2 regions of the Brevibacterium otitidis genome follow, and region 1 is predicted to be linked to the other one. Evidence: predicted binding sites of a transcription regulator. Region 1 holds the regulator's gene; the other holds the start of a gene.
The links. Region 1 encodes HspR, which represses chaperone genes until heat shock. Its sites were predicted from a motif close to AAGTTGAGTCNNNNNGACTCAACTT; they were not measured.

Region 2: the regulator HspR is predicted to act here: its motif matches at 1,111-1,135, upstream of ACFFN1_RS01830 (Hsp20/alpha crystallin family protein).

Annotation. Positions count from the first base shown of each region.
Region 1 is NZ_JBHMAU010000031.1:2,098-6,582, forward strand. It holds gene dnaK (molecular chaperone DnaK) at 1-855, shown strand, start outside; gene ACFFN1_RS04060 (nucleotide exchange factor GrpE) at 855-1,643, shown strand; gene ACFFN1_RS04065 (DnaJ C-terminal domain-containing protein) at 1,872-2,930, shown strand; gene ACFFN1_RS04070 (heat shock protein transcriptional repressor HspR) at 2,946-3,452, shown strand; gene ACFFN1_RS04075 (hypothetical protein) at 3,573-3,896, opposite strand; gene ACFFN1_RS04080 (hypothetical protein) at 3,893-4,485, opposite strand, start outside.
Region 2 is NZ_JBHMAU010000018.1:88,807-93,291, reverse strand. It holds gene ACFFN1_RS01840 (polysaccharide deacetylase family protein) at 1-7, opposite strand, end outside; gene ACFFN1_RS01835 (AEC family transporter) at 114-1,046, opposite strand; gene ACFFN1_RS01830 (Hsp20/alpha crystallin family protein) at 1,165-1,599, shown strand; gene ACFFN1_RS01825 (quinone oxidoreductase family protein) at 1,685-2,668, opposite strand; gene ACFFN1_RS01820 (class I SAM-dependent methyltransferase) at 2,754-3,545, opposite strand; gene ACFFN1_RS01815 (endonuclease/exonuclease/phosphatase family protein) at 3,542-4,485, opposite strand, start outside.

The DNA.
Region 1 (4,485 bases):
AACAAGGGCGTCAACCCCGATGAGGTCGTCGCGATCGGCGCCGCCGTGCAGGCCGGTGTCCTCAAGGGTGAGCGCAAGGACGTGCTGCTCATCGACGTCACCCCGCTGTCCCTCGGTCTGGAGACCAAGGGCGGTGTGATGACGAAGCTCATCGAGCGCAACACCCCGATCCCGACGAAGAAGTCCGAGACCTTCACCACCGCTGAGGACAACCAGCCCTCCGTGTCGATCCAGGTCTTCCAGGGCGAGCGCGAGTTCACCCGGGACAACAAGCCGCTGGGCACCTTCGAGCTCACCGGCATCGCCCCGGCACCGCGCGGCATGCCGCAGATCGAGGTGTCCTTCGACATCGACGCCAACGGCATCGTGCACGTGTCCGCCAAGGACAAGGGCACCGGCCAGGAGCAGTCGATGACGATCACCGGCGGCTCGGCGATCCCGCAGGAGGACATCGACCGGATGGTCCGCGAGGCCGAAGAGCATGCCGACGAGGACAAGAAGCGCCGCGAGGCCGCTGACACCCGCAACATGGCCGAGAACCTCGCCTACCAGACCGAGAAGCTCATCAAGGACAACGACGAGAAGCTGCCCGAGGACGTCAAGTCCGAGGTGCAGGGCGACGTCGATGCCCTGAAGGAAGCGCTCAAGGGCGAGGACGACGACGCGGTCAAGACCGCCGTCGAGAAGCTCAGCCAGTCCCAGACGAAGCTCGGCGAGGCACTGTACTCGCAGGGCCAGGACGGTGCCGCTGACGCCGGTGCCGGCGCTGAGGGATCGGCTGACGCCGGTTCGGACGCGACTGAGGACGACGTCGTCGACGCCGAAGTGGTCGATGAGGACGAGGAGAAGAAGTGATGTCCGCCGAGAATCCTGACCAGGGCTTCTCATTCACCGACAAGCGTCGGGTGGACCCGGAGACCGGCCAGGTGCGTACGCCCCAGGCCGGCTCCGGGGCCGCCGAGGCCGCTGAGCCGAGCGAGGCTCAGGAGCAGGCGCAGGCCGCAGCAGCCGAGGGCCGTCTCGACAGCGACGGCCCGGCGGTCGCCACCGGCGGCGAACCGGCCGCTCAGACCGACCCGGCCGCCCAGGCAGCCGATCAGGCTGAGGGAACCGAGCAGGCTCAGGGAACCGAGCAGGCTCAGGGAACCGCGCAGGCCGAGGCGCCTGCCACCTCGGGTGCGGAGGCAGAGGATGGCGCACTCGATCCCGAGAACGTCAGCCCGGCCAACGACACCGAGGCCGAGCTGCTCGACCACCTCAAGCGGATCAACGCCGAATACGCCGCCTACCGGATGCGCTCGGAGCGCGAACGCGACCGTGCGAAGGAGGCCGGGGTCGCCAGCGTCGTCGAGGCGCTCTTCCCGGTGCTCGACGAGGTCCGCCTGGCGCGTGAGAACGGCGACGTCGAGGGCCCCTTCGACACGCATGTGACGAAGCTCTTCGACACGCTCGCCAAGCTCGGCGTCACGCAGTACGGCGAGGTCGGTGAGGAGTTCGACGCCAACATCCACGAAGCGCTCATGCAGCAGCCCAGCGACGAGGTCGAAACACCCACGGTGTTCCTCGTCATGCAGCCGGGCTACATGCTCGGCGAGCGGGTGCTGCGCGCCGCCCGCGTCGGCGTGCAGGCTCCGGCAGACTGATCTGCACAGCCGGCACCCGGCATGAGCCGGCCGCAGCATGAGCTGCGGATTCCGTTCCCGAGGCGGCCACCGCCTCGGGCACGGACCGGATGGGCAGGCAGACGGCCTGCGCATGCGGTGCGTGAGGAACGACAGACCGGCAGCCGCGGCTGCCGCACAGCAGACAGGGACAGACATCCAGACACACACGACACACGATGACGGCGCGAGCCGGAAAGGAGGTGCCAGGTGAACTCCGGACCTCAGAACGAATGGTTCGACACGGACTACTACCAGATCCTCGGCGTCTCCAAGGACGCCTCGCAGTCCGAGATCAAGAAGGCCTACCGGAAGCTGGCCCGGAAGTACCATCCGGACACCAACCCCGGTGACAAGGCCGCAGAGGAGAAGTTCAAGCAGATCGGGCAGGCCAACCAGGTGCTGTCTGACAAGGAGACCCGCGAGCAGTACGACCAGGTGCGGGCAATGGGCCGCGGCGGCGCCCGGTTCTCCGCCGGTGCCGGCGGACCCGGCGGTGCCGGCGGGTTCGAGGACATCTTCTCCGGCCTGTTCAACACCGGAGGCGGGAGCACACGCACCCGCTACACCACCCGCAGCCCCGGCGGCGGGCCGGCCGGTTCGGCAGGCGGGGACATCCCGCCGGAGTTCGCTGATCTGTTCGGCGGATTCGGCGGCTCCTACGGCGGCAGCCCGTATGACAGCCCCTACGGCGGCGGCTTCTCCACCGGCCCGGTCAAGGGCGGGGACATCAAGGCGAACACGACGCTGTCCTTCACTGAAGCCGCCAAGGGTGCGACGGTCAAGCTGTCGATGCCCGGCGGTAAGCCGCTGACCGTGCGCACCCCGGCAGGCGTCAAGGACGGGCAGAAGATCCGCCTGCGTGGCAAGGGAAAGGCCAGCCCCAACGGCGGCGAGTCCGGTGATGTCATCCTCACCGTGCAGGTCGAACCCCACCCGGTGTTCACCCGCGACGGCGCGAACCTGCGGATGACACTGCCGGTGACCTTCGACGAGGCTGCCCTCGGCGCCGAGGTCGAGGTCCCGACGCTCGGCGGGATGCCGGTGCGGGTGAAGATCCCGGCCGGAACGCCGTCGGGCCGCACCCTGCGGGTGCGCGGCAAGGGCATCGAGACGAAGAAGCTCACCGGTGACCTGTTGGTGACCGTCGAGATCGCCGTTCCGCAGAACCTGACGCCCACAGCCAAGGAGGCGGTCGAGGCCTTCCGTGAGGCGACCAGCGGTGAGGATCCGCGAGCCGGGCTGCTCGATCGGGCCCGGGAGAGATGAGCGGGGTGAGCGACGATGAACATCGGAGCGACAGCCGCCGTCTACGTCATCTCCGTCGCCGCTGAGCTGGCGGGCATGCACCCGCAGACGCTGCGGCAGTACGACCGGATGGGCCTGGTGGTGCCCAAGCGCACCGCCGGTGCCGGGCGGCGCTACTCACCGCGCGACATCGAGCGGCTGCGGCTGATTCAGAAGCTGAGCAAGGAAGACGGCATCAACCTCGCCGGCATCAAGGAGATCCTCGCGCTGCGCCGCGACCTCGACGAGGCCCGCGACGCCGCGACCCAGGCGCATGCCGCCGTCCACGAGCTGCGCCAGCAGATCGAGGGACTGCGGCAGCGCGTGCAGGCCGAATCACGGGTCTTCGCCGCCGGGCAGAGCGGCGACATCGTCTCCGTCATGCACGGCAGGCGCCCGCGGGTGCGGATCGCCGGGGCTCTTCCCTCAGCAGCCAGCGCCCGCCCCGGCGGCAGCGAGGCCGATCGCGCCTCCCGCGACATCCTCCTCTACCGCCGCCGGTGAAGCGGCAGCCTGCGAGGCGATCGACGGTGAGGTTTCGCACCTGACCATGCGAAGCGGCGCCCAGCTTCTGAGCTGGGCGCCGCTTGCGCTGTCTGGGCTGTACGGCCCGGACAGATTGCCTCAGATGATGGTGTCGAGAAACAGCGGGGCCAGTGCGAACCAGCTGAGCAGCACGGCAGCCGGCCCGGAGAGCACGAGTGCCGCCGTCCACCGCAGCCGGGTGAGCGTCACCGCGGTGAGGCCAGCGGTGAGCGCGGCACACGCCCACGGCACCCAGTGGCCGGGCGTTTCGGTCAGCGCAGTGGTGAAGAACGACCCGGCGATCACCCAGCAGAAGATGAACCCGAACACGACCGCGCAGCGGACGACAGCACCGGCAGGCCGGATCGGCTGCGGTGCTGCCGCCGCTTCCGGCGGACCTTGTCGAACTGGTGTTTCGGTCATGCCCGCTGTGCTCGCTTCCGGCCGACGATCCACAGGACGATGCCGAGAATCGTCAATCCCACGCCGAGCAGGCCGCCGAACACTGCGATGAGAATGCCGCCGACGGTGGAGAAGATCCCGCCGACCGACAGGGGTGGGGCGATGATGACATCGGGTTGGTTGCATGTGATCGAGTAGGTGCCCGCTTCCTGGACCGAGAATCCGTCGATCGACTCATAGGTCCTGCCATCGAAGGAGTAGGACGACGTCTGATTCGTTCCCTTGCTCACCGGGGTGGGCCCGGTGATCGTGCAGCTGGTGAATCCGGAGTCCTCTGGCACGTAGACCTGCCACTCCGATTCCGCTTCGAAGAACTGGTTCGTGGTGCCGTTGACGCGGATCGCCTCATCGGAGAACCCTGACAGGGACGAGGCGCCGGCGATCGTCATGATGATGCCGCCGATGATGGTGAGTGCGAGGATGCCGGCGCCGATGAATGTCAGGATCTTGCCGATCAGCGGCATCTTCGACTTCGGCTTCGGGGCACCGGTGCCGGTGGCATACGGATCTTGGCCACCGTACTGCGGCGCCTGGCCGGGGTACTGCGGCG
Region 2 (4,485 bases), on a different contig from region 1:
GCTGCATAAACTGGGGATCCTTGACTGAAAGGAGGTGCGGGACGTCTCTTAGCGTACCGTGCCGCCCGTACCGAAATCACCGAAACGCCCCGATGTGAGGAATCAGACACCCTTCACAGCAGCAGCTGCGCGCCGAGGCTCAGCACGATCGGCAGTGTGAACATCGAGATGATCGTCTGCCCTGCGATGAGGGCGGCCATGAGTGCAGCGTTGCCGCCGAGCTGTCGGGCCATGACGTAGGCGCTGGAGGCTGTGGCGATCGATTGGAAGATGAGACCGACGACAGCAGCCTCTCCCCTGATGCCGAAGGCCAGCATCGACACGACGGTTGCCGCGGGCAAGATGAGGAGTTTGACGACGCTGGAGGTGAGGAAGGCGAAGGCGTGTGCACGGACCGAGACCTGCCGGATCCCGGCGCCGACGCACAGCAGGCCGATCGGCAGCGCAGCGGCGGCGAGGGGATCGATGATCCCTGCCACCACCTCGGGCGTGGTGACAGGCAGCAGATTCCACGCCGCACCGGCAGCGCAGCCGAGCACCAGCGGATTCACGATGACAGACCGACCCAGCGCCAGCCACGATCGCTTGTCGACGAGGAAGACCTCGAAAGCGATCGAGGACAGCACATTGACCACAGGCACGAGCACAGCGCCGACGATCGCCGCGAGCGCAGCGCCCTCGGGGCCGAAGAGCGTCGCCGAGAGCGACAGGCCGATATACGTGTTGAAGCGGATCGCGCCCTGGAGGACTGAGGTGAAGGACGGTGCGTCGGCGGCGAGCACGCGGTGGAGGGCGAAGAGCACGATGGTGATGACCACGGTCGGCAGCACGAGCGCTGCTGCCAGGCGGCCGATGTCGACGTGGGAGATGTCGACGGATGAGATGTTGCGGAAGAGCAGCACGGGCAGGAGAACGAAGTAGGCGAGCTTCTCAGCCCCGGTCCAGAAGTCGGCGTCGGCCAGCAGTCGTAGGCGGCGCAGCACCCAGCCGAAGGCGATGAGCCCGGCCACCGGGATGAGCGCGCCGACGATGCTGAGGAAGTCCATGCGCCCACTCTACGGATCCCAAGCTGATTCCCAGGATCCGGGTCGGGATGCGGGAATGAAAGCAAACTTGAGCGCGTTACACTCAACGTAATCGGCCACTGACCGAAAGGAGCCAGCAATGGCTGCAAAGTTCGATCCGATCCGCGATCTCGACCGCTTCTTCGCTGATATCACCCGCACTCCCAACAGCACTGCACTGCCGATGGATCTCTACCGCGACGGCGATGCCTTCATCGCCCGCATCGACATGCCCGGCGTCGATCCCTCCAGCATCGACGTCGACGTGCAGGACCGCACTCTGACGGTGCGCGCCGAGCGCGTTGCCGCAACTGATGATGCCGAGGTGCAGTGGCTCAGCCGTGAGCGTCCGACGGGCACCTTCGCCCGCCAGCTGACCCTGGGCAACCGCATTGCACTCGACCAGATCACCGCCGCCTATGAGGATGGCGTGCTCATGCTCACCATCCCGGTGGCCGAAGAGGCCAAGCCGCGCAAGATCTCGGTCAACCACGCCAAGCGCCCCGAGGTCGTCTCCGGCGACGAGTCGCTCTGAGCTGACTGCCGACCACGGCTGACTCAGGACAACGGGCCGCACACCTGAAATGGTGTGCGGCCCGTTGCGCTGCTGGGTCGACCGGTCAGTCTGTGCTCAGCACGAGCTTGCCGAAGCGCAGATTCGAGTCGAGCTGCGCGTGGGCCTCGGCAGCCTCGTCGAGGGGATAGACCGAGTCGATGACCGGGTCGATCGAACCATCGCCGACTATGTCGAGCAGTCCGGCGAAGTCGCGCGGGGATCCCATCGCGGTGCCGAGCACCCGCTTGTGCGTGAGATACAGGGTGCGGATGTCGAAATCGGAGACGACGCCGCCGTTCTCGGTGCCGCCCATCGCCACCACTGCCCCGCCGGGCCGGAGCATCATGACTGACTCCTGCAGGGTCGAGCCGACGGAGTCGAAGACGAGGTCGGCCTCGCCGATCTCATCGCGGAGGGTCAGTTCCCAGTCATCGACGGTGTAGTCGACGCCGGCGACCGCGCCGAGTTCGGTCGCGAGGTTGATCTTGTCGCGGTTCGAGGAGGTCACGGCCACCCGGGCGCCGGCCTTGACCGCCAGCTGCAGGGCGAGCAGCGAGAGCCCGGAGCCGGCACCGAGGATGACGACGGTCTGCCCCTTCTGCAGCTGACCGACGGTGAAGAGCGCCCGGTAGGCTGTCACGCCGGACAGCGCCAGCGCCCCGGCTTCTGCCCAGGCCATGCGCTTGGGTTTCGGGTAGAGGTTCTCCTCCGGCACGGCGATGAGTTCGGCATAGGTGCCGTCGCTCGGACCGCCGATGATGCTGAAGTCCGGGCCGGCGCATGCATCGGAGTCGCCCCAGTTGAGCGACGGGAAGATGATGACCTCCTCACCGGTGTCGCGGCGGATGCCGGCGGCGTCGGAGCCGAGGATGAGCGGCAGCTGCGGCCGGTACTGCGGTCCCGCTCCTTCGCGGATGAGCGCGTCCCGCCGGTTGATGCCGGCGGTCTTGATCTCGACGAGTACCTTCCCGTCTGTCTGCGGATCGGGGAGCTCGGAGCACTGCAGCACCTCGGGGCCGCCATGTTCTGTGAGTTGGATTCCACGCATGACCTCTCCTTCCTGCCTGTGCGGCTATCCTCTCACGTCGACCCGAGGCGGACCCTGCTCTCACGGCCCTGCGACCGGTGGCGTCTCACCGTTCGGACAGCAGTTCTGAGATGCTCACGAGGCACAGATAGGGAAGGTCGAAGGTCCGCTCGGCAGGGAAGCCGGCTTCCGCTGCCAGGTACTGGCGGATATTGGCCTCGACGCGGGCGCGGGTGCGGTCGTCTGAGCGCAGCCAGTACGAGCGGGTTGCCGCCAGCTGCACGATGGTGTCAGCCGTGACCGAGGTGGTGAAGAGATGCTTCTGCGTGGCTGCCGTGGCGAAGCCGCGCCCGAGGTGTGGGCGCCAGCCGGGCCGGTAGACATCGCCTGCGTGCATGATGCGGGCCAGGCGCAGCACCCAGGGAATGCGCACATCGAGCTGATTGTTGAGGATCGCCAGCCGCCCGCCGGGTCGCAGCACCCGGGCGATCTCGCGGGCCGCGGCCTGCTCGTCGAACCAGTGCCACGCCTGTGCCACGGTCACGAGGTCGACGCTGGCAGCGGGCAGCGGGATCTCCTCAGCGGTGCCGATCGCTGTCGTCACCGGGTTGCGGACGAGCAACTGGGCATCGGGGTCGACGGCGATGAGTGAGCCGACGCGCTCGTCAGCTGCCAGGGCACGGCTCAGCAGCCCGGTTCCGGCACCGAGATCGCAGACGGACAGCCGCTCCTCCCCCGCTGCGGCAGCGGTGAGGAGCGCATCGACGGCTGCCGGCGGGTAGCCGGGCCGGACCGCGTCATAGAGCTCGGCGGTGGTGCCGAAGCGGCGGCCGTGCACCGTACGGGACGGGGCGGGGATCCGCGGTGCGACGCGGCGCTGCTCAGCCGACGGGGTCACGCCGCGTGTTCCCCGGTCAGCTCGTAGTCGATGACCATGCCGCGATGGTCGGAGCCCTCGATGCTGAAGAACTTCCCCGCTGTCGGGGTGAGGACTGCGCTGTCGTAGAGCTGGTGGTCGATCTGTGCGCCGATGAAGCTGGGAGCAGTCGAAGGCCAGGTGCCGGCACCAGCCATGCGCAGGCTGCGCGCGGCATCAGCGCAGCCCTCGTGCAGCCTGAAGGGCGCGTGGTCGAGGGTGGCATTGAAGTCTCCGGCGGCCAGCGCTCCGGTGCCGGGCTCGCACAGCTGGCTGGCCGCGGAGACGGTGCGCTGCCACTGCCGCTGGTGCACACGGCGTTCGATCGGCGCATGCGTGTGCACCGCATAGACGTCGCCGAGTGAGGTTCCCAGACCGACGAAGCCGCGGGACACCTCGGACGCGGGGATCTCCGTGGGAGACAGCGAGCGGTGCACGGCGAGCACAGTGCCGATCTCCCCTTCGAAGTGCACCCGGTGGGCGATGCGGTAGTCATCGGCCAGTCCCCGCTCGTGCAGCGCGTCGTAGAGGGTCTGCCGGTGGGTCTCCTGCAGCGCGATGATCTGTGCCCCGCGCGCATCGCCTCCGAGCACATCGTCGATGCTGCCGTGGTCGAAGTACATATTCGCCGATAGCACCCGCACGTCGCTGTCGGCCTCGGTGGGTGCAGCGGCCAGATGGTTGCCGCCGCGCACCCCGACCACCCCGAGGCTGATGCTCGCGAAGACGAGGGAGACGGCGATGAAGCCGGCGGTCATGCGCATCCCGCGGCCGAAGACGAAGCTGAGCGCCAGGAACAGCAGAAGAGCCGCAGTGACGGGTGCACGGAAGGACTGCAGATGTGCGATCCCGGTGACAGCGCCGAGACCAACGATGTGCGGGAACCACAGCAGCACGCCGCACACGGCAGCTGCGACGGCAC